DNA from 2 places in the Actinoplanes sp. NPDC049118 genome. Region 2 is predicted to be linked to the other one. Evidence: riboswitches for the same ligand, from Rfam matches in the RefSeq annotation. Region 2 holds a riboswitch; the other holds the start of a gene.
The links. A riboswitch is a leader RNA that binds a small molecule or an ion and turns the genes downstream of it on or off. The one in region 2 is predicted to bind thiamine pyrophosphate.
Positions count from the first base shown of each region.

Region 1 (8,217 bases), on a different contig from region 2:
ATGCAGGCCACGGTAGGAGCGCACCGTGATCGATGGACGCACAGACTGTGCGGCACCCCCGGCGGCCTCCCGTCGTTGCGGCCCGGCGGTTGAGGGAGGATGGGTGTTGTGACCGCCGATCATTACTTCAGCGCCGAACCCGCCGCGCCCGAGAACCGGAGCCGCATCGAGTTCACCGCCGCCGGGCGGGCCTATGACCTCGCCGTCGCGGCGGGTGTGTTCTCCGCCGGGCGGCTCGACCCCGGCACCGCCGTGCTGCTGCGCAAGGCCGATCTGCCGACCGCCGCGGCCGGCGGCGCCACCTTTCTCGACCTCGGGTGCGGCTACGGCCCGATCGCGTGCGTGCTCGCGACCGAGGCGCCGGCGGCGACCGTGTGGGCGATCGACGTCAACGCCCGGGCCCGCGACCTGACGGTGGAGAACGCGGCCGCTCTCGGCCTCGCGGACCGGGTGCACGTGGCGGCACCTGACGACGTGCCCGATGAAACGGCGTTCGACGAGATCTGGAGCAACCCGCCCACCCACGTCGGCAAGGCCGAGCTGCACGCCCTGATGGAGCGCTGGCTGCCCCGGCTGAAGCCCGCCGGCGTCGGCTGGCTCGTGATCAACCGGAATCTCGGCGGTGATTCGCTGCACACCTGGCTCACGTCGCTGGGTTGGGAAGTGGTGCGAACGGCCAGCCAGCGGGGTTTCCGGGTGCTGCGCGTGACCCGGAAAACCGGCTGACCTGCCGCTCTTTGTCGGGGAGGATGCTCGCGTGGGTTACGTAGACGTCTCAGGCGTCGGATTCGTGCTGCCGGACGGCCGCGAGCTCTTCTCCGACGTGTCGTTCCGGGTCGGCGAGGGCGCGAAGGTGGCGCTCGTCGGGCCGAACGGCGCCGGCAAGACCACGCTGCTGCGGATGGTCGCCGGGGACACGCCCACGCCCGTCGGCACCATCGCGCGCACGGGCGGGCTCGGGGTCATGCGGCAGTTCATCGGCATGATCGGCGATGACCGTACCCTCGAGGACCTGGCCCTGTCCCTGGCCGCGCCGCCGCTGCGCGCGGCCGGCGGGGTGCTCGCGGCCGCGCAGGCGGCGCTCGACGCGCGTCCCGACGCGGAGAAGGCGCAGATCGGATACGCCAACGCGATCGCCGGCTGGGGCGAGGCCGGCGGGTACGACGCCGAGGTGCTCTTCGATGTCGTCGCCGTCGCCATCCTCGGCAAGCCGTGGGACGAGGTCCGGCACCGTCCGGTGCGGACGCTCTCCGGCGGCCAGCAGAAACGCTTCGCCCTCGACCTGCTGCTGCGCGGCGGCGACGAGGTGCTGCTGCTCGACGAGCCGGACAACTTCCTCGACGTGCCCGGCAAGCGCTGGCTGGAGGCCCGGCTGCGGGAGTCGCCCAAGTCGGTGCTCTACGTTTCGCACGACCGGGAACTGCTGGCGCAGACCGCGGACCGGGTCGTCGCCGTCGAGGGCGGCGGCGCGTGGACGCATCCGGGCGGCTTCGCGTCCTGGCACGAGGCCCGCGCGGGTCGGCACGAGCGTCTGCTCGAACTGCGCCGGCGCTGGGACGAGGAGCACGAGAAGCTCCGCGAACTGGTCTTCACGCTGAAGAACAAGGCGGCCTTCAACGACGGGCTGGCGTCGCGCTATCAGGCTGCGCAGACCCGGCTGCGCAAGTTCGAGGAGGCCGGTCCGCCGCCGTTGCCGCCGAAGGAGCAGTCGCTGCGGATGAACCTGCGCGGCGGGCGTACGGGCAAGCGCGCGGTGATGTGCACCGGCCTGGAGCTGGAGAACCTGACATTCCCGTTCGATCTGGAGATCTGGTACGGCGACCGGGTCGCGGTGCTCGGCGCCAACGGCACCGGCAAGAGCCACTTCCTGCGCCTGCTGGCCGCCGGCGGCACCGCCCCCGACGTCGACAACAAGCCGGTCGACGGTGCGCCGCTGGCCCACGTGGCGCACAACGGCGTCGCCCGGCTGGGCGCACGGGTCCGGCCCGGCCACTTCTCGCAGACGCACGACCGCCCGGAGCTGCTCAAACGCACCCTCGTCGAGATCCTGTGGCGGGGAGACGATCACCGTAGCGGCATGGACCGGGCGGGCGCGATGAAGGCCCTCAACCGCTACGAGCTCGCGGCGCAGGGCGATCAGGTCTTCGGCACGCTCTCGGGCGGGCAGCAGGCGCGTTTCCTGGTGCTGCTGCTCGAGCTCTCCGGCGCGACCGTGTTGCTGCTGGACGAGCCGACGGACAACCTGGACCTGGCCTCGGCGGAGGCGCTCGAGGAGGGCCTGCAGGCGTTCGAGGGCACGGTGATCGCGGTGACCCACGACCGCTGGTTCACCCGGGGCTTCGACCGCTTCGTGCTCTTCCAGGGCGACGGCGAGGTCGTGGAGACCCCCGAGCCGGTCTGGGACGTCCGCTAGGAGCGCGCCTCCCACTTCCGTGTCCGCGGTGACGCCCGTCACCTTCTTGATCATGAGCAAGGTGTGTGCGGGTTTCGCGGGCGAAAGGCCAGCCTGCGTGCGCTCCGGGGCGGTGCGGCCACCCACTGTGGAGTGACGAGGGGGGTTTACGGGCGGCAGGGCGCGGGGTTACGGTCTCCGCGGAACCAACCCCACGGGAGTCCGGTGCACCGGGCTGAGAGGGGGGCTGTCGCGGCCCCCGACCGTCGAACCTGATCCGGGTCATGCCGGCGCAGGGAGGAGCGTGTTGTGGGCCCTGATTTCCCGCATCTTCATGTGATCACCGATGCCCGGGGCGGGCGAAAGCCGCTGGCCGTCGTCGCCGCAACGGTCGCCGCGGCGCACCGGCGCGGCGCGACCGGGCGACTGGCGGTCCAGATCCGCGTCGAGGACGACGTCAGCGACCGCGAGGCGTACGAACTGGCGGACGCCGTCCTGGAGATCTGCCGGCCGCACGGCGTGCTTTGCCTGGTCAACGACCGTCTGCACGTCGCGCTGGCAGTCGGCGCGGACGGCGGGCACGTCGGCGCCGCCGACCTTCCCGTCGCGGCGGCGCGCAAGGTCCTCGGACCCGCCGGGGTGCTCGGCGCCACCTGCCGCGACCCGGCGGCCGCCCGCGCGGCGAGGCGGGCGGGCGCGTCCTACCTGGGCGTGGGGCCGGCCTTCGTGACCACGACCAAGTGCGGCCTGCCGGATCCGCTCGGCCCGGTCGTCATCGGCGAGGTCGCCGCCGCCGTACCGGACACCCCGATCGTCGCCATCGGCGGCGTGACGGCCGCGAACGCGGGCTCGCTGATGGCCGCGGGAGCCGCCGCGGTGGCGGTCGTCGGCGCGATCGCGAACGCGGCGGATCCGGAGCGGGCCGCCGGGGAACTGCTGGAGGCGCTCGGATGAGCGCCACCGAGGTCGTGGTCGTCGGCGGCGGCATCATCGGGCTCTCGATCGCCTGGCGGTGCGCGCAGCGCGGGCTCGCGGTGACCGTCCACGACGACGGGGGAGACGACGGCGCCTGGTACGCCGCCGCGGGGATGCTGGCGCCGGCCGGGGAGACGGGCTTCGGGCAGGAGGCGCTGACCGAACTCATGGTCGAGTCCGCGGGACGGTGGCCCGGATTCGCCGCCGAGCTGGGCCGGGAGGCCGGGATCGACGTCGGCTACGACCGCACGGGCACGCTGACCGTCGCGTTGACCGCCGACGACCTGGCCGCGGCGCAGCGGCTCTGGGCGTACCGGCGAGGTCTTGGGTTGGGGGTGAGCCCGCTCGGGCCCAGCGCGCTGCGCGACCTGGAGCCGGCGCTCTCGCCGCGGTTGCGCGGCGGCGCGCACGCGCCCGACGACCGCCAGGTCGATCCGCGCCGGGTCGTCGCCGCCCTGCGCGCGGTCCTTGGGCGGGCCGTGGTCCGGCGCCGGGTGCCCGACCTGCCGGTGGGCGTGCCGGTGGTGGTCGCGGCCGGATCCGGGACCGCCGCGCTGACCGGGCTGCCGGTGCGGCCGGTGAAGGGGCTGGTGCTGCGGCTGCGCGGCGAACCCGGCCTGCTGCGGCACGTGGTCAGCGGGTGGGCCGACGGCCGGCACGTCTATCTCGTGCCGCGGGCCGACGGCGAGGTCGTCGTCGGTGCCACCCAGGAGGAGCGCCTCGACAGCACGGTGACCGCCGGGCAGGTGCTCGACTTGCTGCGGGCCGCCACCGACCTGGTGCCCGAGCTGGGCGAGTGCGAACTGGCCGAGACCGTGGTGCGGCACCGACCGGCCACTCCCGACAACGCGCCGCTGCTCGGCACGCACACCGGCGGACTGATCATCGCCGCCGGGCATCACCGCAACGGGGTGCTGCTGGCGCCCGTCACCGCCGACCTGATCGCCGAGCTGGTGGCGACCGGGAAGGCCGATCCGCTGCTGGACGCGTTCGCGCCGGGGAGGTTCGCATGAGGGTCATCGTCAACGGCACCGAGCGCGAGGTCGAGGTGGCCGACGTCGCGGCGCTGGTCGCGGAGCTGACCGAGGCCCGGCGCGGAGTCGCGGTCGCGGTGAACGGCGAGGTCGTGCCGCGGTCCGCGTGGCCCGGTGCCCCGCTGCGCGACGGCGACCGCGTCGAGGTGCTCACCGCGGCGCAGGGAGGCTGAGGTGTTCGGCGAATCCCGGCTGATCCTGGGCACCGGCGGCGCGGAGAGCCTGGCCGCGCTCGAGGCCGCCGTCGTCGCCTCCGGCACCGAGATGGTCACCGTCGCGCTGCGCCGGGTCGACGCCGCCGGGCCCGGGCTGCTGCCGATGCTCGACCGGCTCGGCATGCGGATCCTGCCCAACACGGCCGGCTGCTACACCGCCACCGACGCGGTGAAGGCCGCGCACCTCGCACGGGAGGCCTTCGAGACCGACCTGATCAAGCTCGAGGTCATCGGCGACGAGCGCACCCTGCTGCCGGACGGGGTCGAGCTGCTGCGCGCGGCGGAAACGCTTGTGGCGGACGGCTTCCAGGTGCTGCCGTACACCAGCGACGACCCGATCCTGGCCCGTCGGCTCGCCGACGTCGGGTGCGCGGCGGTGATGCCGGCGGGCGCACCGATCGGTTCCGGACTGGGCATCTCCAACCCGCACCACATCCGGCTGATCCGCGACAGCGTCGACGTGCCGGTGATTCTGGACGCGGGCATCGGCACCGCCTCGGACGCCGCGCTGGCGATGGAGCTGGGCTGCGACGCGGTGCTGGTCGCGAGCGCCGTCACCCGGGCCGAGGATCCCGCGCGGATGGCCGCCGCGATGCGGCACGCGGTCGAGGCAGGGCGGCTGGCGTTCGGCGCGGGCCGGATCCCGCGGCGCTATCACGCGCTCGCATCCACATCGGACGAGGGGCGGCCGGCATGGTGACCCCCTGCGGCGTCGTCGTGCTCACCGACCGCCGGCTCGCGGCGCGGCCGCTCGTCGAGGTGGTCGCGGCCGCCGTCCGCGGCGGCGCGTCGTGGGTCGTCCTCCGCGAGAAGGATCTGGCGTACGCCGAGAGGTACGCGCTCGCGGCGGCCCTGCGGGTGGTGGTCCCGCCGGGGCGGCTCGTGGTCGCCGGGCCGGATCCGCTGGGCGGCGACGCGGTGCACCTGTCGGAGACCGATCCCGTGCCACCGGATGCCGGGATCGTCGGCCGTTCCTGCCACGGCGCGCCGCGACTGTCCACGGAGGACTACGTGACGCTCTCGCCGATCTACCCGACGGCGACCAAGCCCGGATACGGTCCGGCACTGGGCCCGGCGCGGGCCGCGGAGCTCGCCGGCGACGTGCCGTGGCTGGCGCTCGGCGGGATCGACTCGCCCGGGCGGGTCGCCGAGTGCCTGGCCGCGGGTGCGGCCGGGGTGGCGGTCCTCGGCGCCGTGATGCGGGCGGTCGATCCGGAGTCGGTGACCGCCGAACTCGTGGCGGCGGCGGGGGTGCGGGCATGACGCCGACCGTGGTGCTGACCATCGCCGGCTCCGATTCCGGTGCGGGGGCGGGAATCCAGGCCGACCTGAAGACCTTCGCGGCGCTGGGCGTCTACGGCGTCTCGGTGCTCACCGCGGTTACCGCGCAGAACACGCTCGGGGTCACGGCGATCCACTCCGTGCCCGCCGACGTGGTCGCCGCGCAGCTCACCGCGGTGCTCGACGACTTCACCGTCGCGGCCGTCAAGGTCGGCATGATCGGGGACCCCGCCATCGCGGCGCTGCTCGCCGACCGGGCCGCCGAGCTGCCGGAACTCGTGGTGGATCCGGTGCTCGTGGCGACCAGCGGCAGCCGGCTCTCCGGCGTCGCGGCCGTCGAGCCGCTGATCGGGTACCCCCGGGTCCTGACGCCGAACCGGCACGAGGCCGGCGCCCTTCTGGGACGGGAGGTGGGCACGGCCGAGGAGATGGCCGAGGCGGCCGCCGAGCTCGCGGCCCGCGGGCCGGACGCGGTGGTGGTGACCGGCAGCGAGCTGGCCGTCGACGTGCTCCACCACGACGGTCGCACGGTCGTGCTCTTCGGGGACCCCGTGCCGACCGCCAACAATCACGGCTCGGGCTGCACGTTCTCGTCCGCGATCGCGGCCCGGCTGGCCCTCGGCGACGACGTCGTCGCCGCGGTGCACTTCGCCAAGAAGTACGTCGCCGGAGCGCTCGCCGGCGGCCGGAACTGGAAGCTCGGCCGGGGGCCGGGTCCGCTGCACCACTTCGTCTGAGGGGTCGATCCGGCGATCGCGCGATCCCGCGCGGTCCGTCGCCGCCCTGTTCGTCACGATTGGGGAGGAAATATGAGACGCAAGGTGTACGTCGAGGGATCCCGGCCGGACCTGCGGGTGCCGTTCGCGGAGGTCGTACTGTCCGGCGACAACCCGCCGGTTCGGCTCTACGACACGTCCGGCCCGGGCAGCGATCCCGAGGTGGGGCTGCCGCCGCTGCGCGGACCGTGGATCGCGGGGCGCGGCGACGTCGCGCCGGTCCGCGGCGCCGGCACGCCGCTGGCGGGGGAGCGGCCCACCCAGCTCGCGTACGCGCGGGCCGGCATCGTCACCGCCGAGATGGAGTTCGTCGCCATCCGCGAGGGCGTCGAGCCGGAGGTGGTCCGCGAGGAGATCGCGGCCGGGCGGGCCGTGCTGCCGGCCAACGTCAACCACCCGGAGATCGAGCCGATGATCATCGGCTCGCGCTTCCTGGTGAAGGTCAACGCGAACATCGGCACGTCCGCGGTCACGTCCTCGATCGCCGAGGAGGTCGACAAGCTCACCTGGGCGACGCGGTGGGGTGCGGACACGGTGATGGACCTGTCCACCGGCAAGCGGATCCACGAGACGCGGGAGGCGATCGTCCGCAACTCGGCCGTGCCGATCGGTACCGTGCCGATCTACCAGGCGCTGGAGAAGGTCGACGGCGACCCGGTCAAGCTGACCTGGGAGATCTTCCGGGAGACCGTGATCGAGCAGGCCGAGCAGGGCGTCGACTACATGACGGTGCACGCCGGGGTGCTGCTGCCGTACGTGCCGCTGGCCGTGAACCGGGTCACCGGGATCGTGTCGCGGGGCGGATCGATCATGGCGGCCTGGTGCCTCGCACACCACACCGAGAACTTCCTCTACACGAACTTCGCCGAGCTCTGCGAGATCCTGGCGCGCTACGACGTCACGTTCTCGCTGGGTGACGGCCTGCGGCCCGGGTCGATCGCGGACGCCAACGACGAGGCGCAGTTCGCCGAGTTGCGGACCCTGGGCGAGCTCACCCACGTCGCCTGGGAGCACGGCGTGCAGGTCATGATCGAAGGGCCCGGGCACGTGCCCATGCACAAGATCAAGGAGAATGTGGACCTCCAGCAGGAGCTGTGCGCCGGGGCGCCGTTCTACACGCTCGGTCCGCTCACGACGGACATCGCGCCCGCGTACGACCACATCACCTCGGCGATCGGCGCCGCGATGATCGGCATGTTCGGCACCGCGATGCTCTGCTACGTCACGCCGAAGGAGCACCTCGGGCTGCCCGACCGTGACGACGTGAAGGCGGGGGTGATCGCGTACAAGATCGCCGCGCACGCCGCCGACCTGGCCAAGGGCCACCCGGGCGCGCAGGACTGGGACAACGCGCTGAGCAAGGCGCGGTTCGAGTTCCGCTGGGAGGACCAGTTCAACCTGGCGCTCGACCCGGACACCGCGCGGGCGTACCACGACGCGACCCTGCCGGCCGCGCCCGCCAAGACGGCGCACTTCTGCTCGATGTGCGGCCCGAAGTTCTGCTCGATGAAGATCACTCAGGAGCTGAAGGAGTACGCGGCCCG
Region 1 covers NZ_JBEZDY010000015.1:217,769-225,985, forward strand. The annotation lists gene AB0B58_RS24935 (hypothetical protein) at 1-2, opposite strand, end outside; gene AB0B58_RS24940 (methyltransferase) at 109-726, shown strand; gene AB0B58_RS24945 (ATP-binding cassette domain-containing protein) at 758-2,413, shown strand; TPP riboswitch at 2,597-2,708, shown strand; gene thiE (thiamine phosphate synthase) at 2,762-3,346, shown strand; gene AB0B58_RS24955 (FAD-dependent oxidoreductase) at 3,343-4,380, shown strand; gene thiS (sulfur carrier protein ThiS) at 4,377-4,574, shown strand; gene AB0B58_RS24965 (thiazole synthase) at 4,576-5,316, shown strand; gene AB0B58_RS24970 (thiamine phosphate synthase) at 5,310-5,879, shown strand; gene thiD (bifunctional hydroxymethylpyrimidine kinase/phosphomethylpyrimidine kinase) at 5,876-6,634, shown strand; gene thiC (phosphomethylpyrimidine synthase ThiC) at 6,707-8,217, shown strand, end outside.
Region 1: it holds a riboswitch for thiamine pyrophosphate, as region 2 does, so the genes downstream of both, thiE (thiamine phosphate synthase) here and AB0B58_RS20380 (ECF transporter S component) in region 2, are expected to answer to the same signal.

Region 2 (8,217 bases):
CGATGGCGAAGCGGGCGGGTGCCTTCGCGTTCTGCACCAGGGCGTCCGCGAGATCGGTCGGGTCGGTGGTGGCGAAGACGATGATGCCGGGCAGCGCGACCGCGAAGAGGCGCAGCACCAGGCCCAGCGCGCCCATGACCACGCCGGTGGTGATGTCGAACGGGCCGAGCGAGAACAGCAGCGCGCCGGTGCGGTCGGCCGCGAACAGCACCATGGTGATCAGGACGCCGGCGGCGGCCAGCGCGAGCGGCCACGCCCGCCGGGCCAGCACGCGGTAGCGGACGCCGAAGAGCGGCAGCAGCGCCAGCTCGATCACGAGCGCCAGGCCGGGCGTCAGCGGGTCGAGGGTCGCCACCAGCGGCAGTGAGAACAGCAGCGCCGCCCCCAGCTTGGCGACCGGATTGCGCCGGGCCAGGACGGCGGTGGCGTCGGCGACCGGTTCCAGGACGAGGGTCATCCGGGCCGGCCCAGGACGACGGTGCGGTCGGCGAGCGCGGTGACGAAGTCCTCGTCGTGGGTTACCGCGACGATGCCGCACCCGTCGTCGCGCAGCCTGGCCAGCAGCTCGACCAGCTCGATCCAGGTGCGCCGGTCCTGGCCGAAGGTCGGCTCGTCGAGTACGAGCAGCCGGGGCGCGGTGGCCAGGGCCGTCGCGACGCTGAGCCGCCGGGCCTCGCCCCCGGAGAGGGTGTACGGGTTCGCGCCCGCCAGCTTCGTCAGCCGCAGCCGGTCGAGCAGTTCGTCCACGATGGCGGAGACGTCCGGGCGCCCCAGCTGCCGGGGCCCGAGCGCGAGTTCGTCGGCCACCCGGGACGTGACGAACTGGTGTTCCGGTGACTGGAAGACCGATCCGATGCGCTGGGTGAGCGCCGCGGCCCGCCACCTGTGCGGCGCACCGCCCGGCGCCGCGTCGACCGAGCCCGAGGTGGGGGCGAGCAGTCCGCCGAGCACCAGGGCCAGCGTGGATTTGCCGGCGCCGTTCGGGCCCGTCACGGCCAGTGCCTCGCCGGCCCGTACCCGGATGCTTGTCGCCGGAAGCCGGTGCCGCACGGTGACGTGCTCCGCGCGTACCAGGGTGTCGGCCGGCGGCGCGACGGCCCGGTGCGCGGGCAGCGGCCGGCCCGGCACCCAGACGCCCTGTTCGGCGAGCTGATCGCCGAGGAGGGAGAAGACGGCCGAGGGCGTGCCGTCGGCGCGGACGCCGCCGCCCGGCTCCAGCACGACCACCCGGTCGACCAGGGTGAGCGCCTCGGCGATCCGGTGCTCGACCAGGATCAGCGTGGTGTCCGGGTCGTGCGAGCGGGCGATCGCCGAGCGGATCAGCGCGCCGCCCGCCGGGTCGAGGTTCGCGGTCGGCTCGTCGAGCAGCAGCAGGCCCGGCCGCGGCGCCAGGACCCCGGCGAGGGCCAGGCGCTGCTGCTCGCCGCCGGACAGGGCGGCGGTCCTGCGGTCGATCGGGTACGGGAATCCGACGCGGTCGAGCGCGACGGACACCCGCGGCCAGATCTCCTCCGCGGGCACGCCCCGGTTCTCGAGGCCGAACGCCACGTCGTCGCCGCTGCGGGCCATCACGAGCTGGGTCTGCGGGTCCTGGAAGACGATGCCGACGCGTTCGCGGGCCTTTGCCGGTTCCAGCCCGTCGATCTCGACCGTGCCCTCGGACTCGCCGGAGTCCTCGGGCAGCAGGCCGGCGAGCGCGGCGAGCAGGGTGCTCTTGCCGGCCCCGGAGGGACCCAGCAGGAGCACCCGCTCGCCGTGTGAGATGCGCAGGTCGACGCCGCGCACGGCCCAGGCCCGGCGCCCGGCGTGGCGCCAGCCGAACCCGCGCAGCACGACCTCGGGCACGGTTAGACCAGGGCTCGGTCGCGGCCCGCGGCGAAGCGGTCCAGCACGCCGGTCGGCGCCAGCGCCCGGGTCAGCGCCCAGGAACCGGCCCCCGCGATGATCGTGCTGCTGACGATCGTGAGCAGCGCGTACGGGATCCGGTAGTCCCACAGGTCGTAGGCCGCGTTCCAGGCGAAGAAGTCGAACACCGCCGCGCTGAGCCCGGTCAGCAGGCCGGCGAGCAGCGCCGCCGGCAGCTTCCACGAGCGGTACAGCAGCAGCGCGAACGCCAGCTCCGCGCCGAGGCCCTGCACCAGGCCCTGCGGGATGACCGTGGCGCCCCAGGCCGCACCCAGCAGCGCGGAGATGACGGCCGCGACCGTCTCGGTGTAGAGCGCGGCACCCGGCTTGCGGATGATCAGCCCGGCCAGCACGGCCGGCATCAGCCAGACGCCGTAGAGCAGCGCCTGCGCGGGCGGGAAGAAGGCGAACGCGCCGTCGGTGGCGCTCCAGACCAGGTTCCAGGCCCAGAAGATCACGCCGAAGGCTACGGCGATGATCGATGCGACGATGATGTCGATGGTGCGCCAGCGGAAATTCATTCGTGCCTCCCAGCTCATACCGGGAGGAGACGCGGCGCCACACCCGGGTGTCGCCCGGACGCGGCGCGGCTGGAGAAAGACCGAGCTCCCTGCGCTGGCATTACCCAGATCAGGTTCGAGGGTCTGCGGGGTGACCCGCACTCTCAGCGCTGTGCGCTCCCCTGTCGGTGAAGTTTGTTCGCGACCTGCCTGGACCGGCGCATCGCGTAGGCGACGCACCGCGTCTCCGCCGTCGCGAACAATCCTCAGTGCATGTGTTTCGATGACGCTAACACCGTACAGACGTACGGAACAGGGTAGGAGGCGTCACATGGAGATCAAGGCGAGAGGGCTGACCTTCGACGTGCACGAAGGTGGCCCGGTCGACGGCCCGCCGGTGCTCCTGCTGCACGGCTTCCCGCAGGATCACCGCGAGTTCGATCTTATCCTTCCCCGGTTGCACGCCGCCGGATTACGCACGTACGCGCTGGACCAGCGCGGCTATTCGCGCGGTGCCCGGCCCGCCGCGGTCGCCGACTACCGTCTCGACGAGCCGACGGCCGACGCGGTCGCGGTGCTCGACGCGCTCGGCGTACCCAAGGCGCACGTCGTCGGCCACGACTGGGGTGCGCAGGTCGGCTGGATGCTGGCCGACCTGCATCCCGAGCGGGTCAGCACGCTCACGGCCGTCTCGGTGCCGCACCCGCGCGGTCTCGGCGTCGCGCTGCACAACCAGCCCTCGCAGAAGCTGCGGTTCGCCTACATGGGTGTGTTCCGCTCCCGGATCGCCGAGCGGCTGCTGCTCGCCGCCGACGCGAAGGTGCTGCGATCGATGATGCGCCCGATCGGCGCCCGCGCCGGCCAGTACGCCACCGCGATGCACGACCGGGGCCGGCTGACCGGCGCCCTGAACTGGTACCGCGCTCTCACCACGGGTAATCTGGCCAAGGTTGGCAAGATCACCGTGCCCACCACCTACGTATGGAGCGACGGCGACCCGGCCGTCGGCAGGCCGGCGGCCCTGTCCACCGCCGCCTGGGTCGAGGCGGACTACCGGTTCGTCACCCTGCGCGGGATCGGCCACTGGGTGCCCGAGGAGGCGCCGCAGGCGCTGGCCGAGGTGACTCTGGCCCGCATCGGCGTCTGACGGCGTTCCCCGCGTCATCACGAGGAGGCTCGATGGCCCCGGAGCGGCAACCGACCGGTCACGAGACCGAGCGGCAGCGCTGGAACCGCAACTTCGCCGACCTGCTGCAGGAGTTGCGGGTCACCCAGACCGGCGTGCAGGTCCTCTTCGCATTTCTGCTGACCCTGCCGTTCAGCAGCGGCTTTCCCAAGACCACCCAGTTCCAGCAGGACACCTACATCGTCGCGCTGATGTCGGCCGCGTTCGCCGCCGCGATGATCATTTCGCCGGTGGCGTTCCACCGGGCGCTGTTCCGCAAGGGACGCAAGCCGGAACTGGTCCGCTACGCGCACCGGATGGCCACCGGTGGCCTGGCCTTCCTGCTGGTCTCGATGGTCAGCAGCGTCCTGCTGGTCACCGACTTCATGCTGAACATCTGGGTCGCGAGCGTCCTGGCGGCGGTCACCGCCGCGTACTTCCTGACGTTCTGGGCGGCCATCCCGTTCGTGCGGCGCGCCTGGATGGACTACGAGGAGGAAGAGGAGGAGGAGTAGCCGCCTACCGGGGCTTCGCGGGCTTGAGCCCCATGTCCCTGAGCTCGAGCGCCGCCAGCGCCTGAACCGCCGCCGCGTCGCCGTTGCGCCACGACTGTGCGATGTCCGGGCCCAGCTTCGTCAGCTCGTTCAGCGGCCGGGTGGCCAGGGCCCGCAATGCCAGCAGGTCCTGTCCGGCCGGCTCGTCGCGGACCTTGCTCGCCACCCCGGCCCGGCGCATCCAGCGTAGCCGCAGCGGCAGCCAGACGAAGAGCACCAGCGCCAGCGGCGCCGCGACGATCAGCAGGGAGATGGCCAGCGCCAGGTTGTCCACCATCTCCTGCTGCTGGCGGCCGGCCTCGGCGAGCGAGTTGGCGGCGTCCGCGGCCCTGGTGAACGGCGTGGTCAGGTCGTCGCCGACCACCGGGACCCGGCCGACCTTGCTCGAGATGTCGCCCAGGTTGCCGGCGATGCCGGTGCCCGCCTCCTGCAGCTTCTGGCCGGGCACGCCCAGCTTCTCCACCGTGTCGTTGACCCAGATCCCGGCCCGGATCCACGCGTAGACCCAGAACACGACGAGCAGGTCGGTAAGGAGCTGGCGTACGGCGGTGGGCAGCCGATCGGCGTACATCTTCACGCGGGCCAGCGTCCCACGGCCCGGCTAGGAACGCTTGTCGGCGCACTCCGGGCAGGTTCCGAAGATCTCCATGGTGTGCGAGACGTCGACGAAGCCGTGGTTGGCGGCGACCTTTTCGGCCCAGGTCTCGACGGCCGGGCCCTCGACCTCGACGGCCCGCCCGCAGGAGCGGCAGACCAGGTGGTGGTGGTGACCCTGGCTGCACCGGCGGTAGAGGTGCTCGCCGCCCGGCGGGCGCATCACGTCTATCTCGCCGGCGTCGGCGAGGCCCTGCAGGGTCCGGTAGACGGTGGTGAGGCCGACCCGTTCGCCCCGGTTGCGCAGCATGGCGTGCAGATCCTGCGCGCTGTTGAAGCCCTCGGCCTCGGCGAGGGCCGCGCTCACCGCGGTCCGCTGCTTCGTGTTCCTGACAACGGTGCCCTCGTCGCCCATGCCCTGTTCGGTCATGATCCCTCCCTCGCATGGCTCACCGCGTCGGCGACGATGTGGGCTACGTGTTCGTCCACGAGTGAGTATGCGATCTCCCGCCCCCGGCGTGCACTTCGCACCACGCCGGCGCCGCGCAGAACCCGCAGGTGCTGGGAGACCAGCGGTTGGGGCGCGCCCAGCTTCTCGACCAGTTCGTGCACGCAGCGTTCGCCGGCACCGAGCTCGGCGACGATCGCGACCCGGATCGGCGCGGAGAGCGCCCGGAGCAACTCGCCGGCCGCCTCGTACGCCTCGTAGCCGCTCGTCGTCACCGGGGCAACGTTACTGCTCATCGGGCCCCGACCTGAAGAACGACGTCCGGTGGCTCCGCCTCCACCCCGGCCCGTGCCTGGCCCGGTGCGGGCCGCCGGCGCAGCACCCGCCAGGTCGCGCTGCCGACGGTGAGCGCGACGAAGACCGCGATGGCCAGGATGACGATCGTGGCGCCGGGCGCCGTGTTCACCTCGCCGGCCAGCGTGATGCCCGCGGCGGCCGCGCCGACCCCGATCAGCATGGCCGCGGTCATCGTGCTGCGAAAGCCCCGGGTGACCTGCTGGGCGGCGGCGACCGGGACCACCATCAGGGCGCTGACCAGCAGCAGCCCGACGGTGCGCATGGCGATCGTGACGGTCACGGCCGTGGTCACGGCCATCAGGAGATTGAGGGTACGCACGGGAAGCCCGGAGACGCGGGCGTACTCCTCGTCGTTGCAGACCGCGAAGAGCGCCTGCCGCAGCCCGAGCATCGCGATCAGCACGCCGACGCCGAGCACCGCGATGACCGCCAGGTCCTCTTGCGACGTGGTGGTCAGCGAGCCGAAGAGGAACTGCATCAGGCTGGCGTTGCTGCTGTTGTCGGAGAGCCCGACCAGCACCACGCCGCCCGCGATGCCGCCGTAGAAGAGCAGGGCCAGGGCCAGGTCGCCGGAGGTACGCCCGCGCTCGCGCACCAGCTCCACGCCGATGGCGCCGACGACCGAGACGATCACGGCGGTGAGCACGGGGGACTGCTGCAGCAGCAGGCCGACGCCGACGCCGGTCAGCGCCACGTGCCCGATGCCGTCGCCGATCAGCGACAGCCGCCGCTGCACCAGGTAGATGCCGAGCGCCGGCGCGACCAGACCGATGATCAGCGCGCCGACCAGCGCCCGGACCATGAATTCGTACTGGTAGAGATCCATTAGATGGAGGGCATCCGATCCGTGGGGGCCACGCAGATGCCGGCGCGTTCGGCCTCGGCGTGCGGGTGGACGTGGTCGTGGCCGGGCTCGGCGTGGTGGCCGGCGGGCTCGGGCACCGCGCCCTCGTACGCGATCCGGCCGGCGTGCACCACGACGGCCCGGTCGACGAGCGGCTCGATCGGGCCGAGCTCGTGCGCGACCAGCAGGATCGTGCCGCCGGCGCCCCCGAAGTGGCGCAGCGCGGCGGCGAACGCGTCCTGGCTGGCCGCGTCGACGCCGGCCGTCGGCTCGTCGAGCACGAGCAGGTCGGGCCGCCCGGCCAGGGCGCGGGCGATGAGCGTGCGCTGCTGCTGGCCGCCCGAGAGGGTGCTCACCGGGTCGTCGATGCGGTCCAGCAGGCCGACGTCCTCGAGCGCGGCGCGGACGGCGGCCCGGTCGGCGGCGCCGGACGGGCGGAAGATGCCCCGGCGGGCGAGGCGGCCGGACGCCACGACCTCGCCGACCGTCGCCGGCACGCCGCTGCCGGCGCCGATCCGCTGCGGGACGTAGCCGATCCGGGCCCACTGCCGGAACCGGCGCTGTGGGGTGCCGAAGAGCTCGATCGCGCCCGCGTCCAGCGGCACCAGGCCGAGGATCGTGCGGATCAGGGTGGACTTGCCGGAGCCGTTGGCTCCCAGGATCGCGACGACCTGGCCCGCGGGGACGTCCAGGGTGACGTCGTGCAGCACCGCGCGGCCGCCGTAGGAGACCGCGGCGTGCTTTACGGAGACGACGCTCATGAGGTGCACCCCAGGGCCGCGGTCAGGGCGGTCAGGTTGTTGCGCATGACTGAGAAGTAGTCCGCATCCGGCTCGGTGAGCCCTTCGAGGGGATCGAGGACGGCGGTTCGCGCGCCGACCTCCCGGGCGATGGTGTCGGCGACCTTCGGGCTCACCAGCGTCTCGAAGAAGATCGTGGTGGCGCCGGTCGCCCGTGCCTCCTCCGCCACGTGCGCCAGGTGCCGCGGCGACGGCTCCGAGTCGGGGGAGACGCCGGTGATGCCGACCTCGGTGAGCCCGTACCGGTCGGCGAGGTAGCGGAACGCGGTGTGGCTGGTGACGAACTCGCGACGCGCGCAGGTACCGAGCCGCGCCGCGAACTCGGAGTCGAGGCCGTCGAGCTGGGCGTGCAGCGCCGCGGCCCGGGACCGGTACGCGTCCGCGCGGGCCGGGTCGGCCTGTGCGAGGCGCTCGGAGAGCCGGTCGGCGACGGTGGCGAAGCGCAGCGGGTCCAGCCAGACGTGCGGGTCGGTGCCGCCCCCGGCGTGCTCCTCCTCGCCCGGCTGGTGCTCGTGCTCGTGCGCGTCGGCGGCGAGCAGTTCGACCACCGAGCCGGCGTCGAGGGCCCGGCCGGCCGCCTCCTGCGCGACGGCCTGGTCCACCGCGGGCTGGAAGCCCTTGAGGTAGACGACGAGCCCGGCGTCGCTGATCTCGCCGACCTGGCGCGGGTAGAGCTCGACGTCGTGCGGCTCGGCACCCGGCTTGGTGAGCTCGGTGACCGCCACCGCGTCGCCGCCGATCCGCTCGCCGAGGAACCGCAGCGGATAGAACGCGGTCACCACGTCGAGCCGGCCGTCGGCCGCGAAGCCGCTCGCCTTGTCGCCGCACGCCGCGCCGGTGCCGGCCAGCAGGGCGATCGCGGCGGCGGCGAGCAGGCGACGGGGCTGCATCATGCCACCAACTGTGCGCTCTATTGGTAATGATTGTCAAAAGCGCATGTGTTCAGATCATCTTCGCGACCACCGCGGCCAGCAGCAGGGCCAGCAGCGTGACCCGGACCGCCCGCACCGGCGTCGACTGCACCGGCCAGGTCGTGAAGGTGAGCGCCAA
Region 2 covers NZ_JBEZDY010000012.1:118,971-127,187, forward strand. The annotation lists gene AB0B58_RS20370 (energy-coupling factor transporter transmembrane component T) at 1-457, opposite strand, end outside; gene AB0B58_RS20375 (ATP-binding cassette domain-containing protein) at 454-1,845, opposite strand; gene AB0B58_RS20380 (ECF transporter S component) at 1,848-2,426, opposite strand; TPP riboswitch at 2,495-2,599, opposite strand; gene AB0B58_RS20385 (alpha/beta fold hydrolase) at 2,737-3,552, shown strand; gene AB0B58_RS20390 (DUF6328 family protein) at 3,585-4,085, shown strand; gene AB0B58_RS20395 (hypothetical protein) at 4,090-4,695, opposite strand; gene AB0B58_RS20400 (Fur family transcriptional regulator) at 4,726-5,133, opposite strand; gene AB0B58_RS20405 (metalloregulator ArsR/SmtB family transcription factor) at 5,145-5,462, opposite strand; gene AB0B58_RS20410 (metal ABC transporter permease) at 5,459-6,349, opposite strand; gene AB0B58_RS20415 (metal ABC transporter ATP-binding protein) at 6,349-7,128, opposite strand; gene AB0B58_RS20420 (metal ABC transporter substrate-binding protein) at 7,125-8,060, opposite strand; gene AB0B58_RS20425 (DUF6703 family protein) at 8,110-8,217, opposite strand, start outside.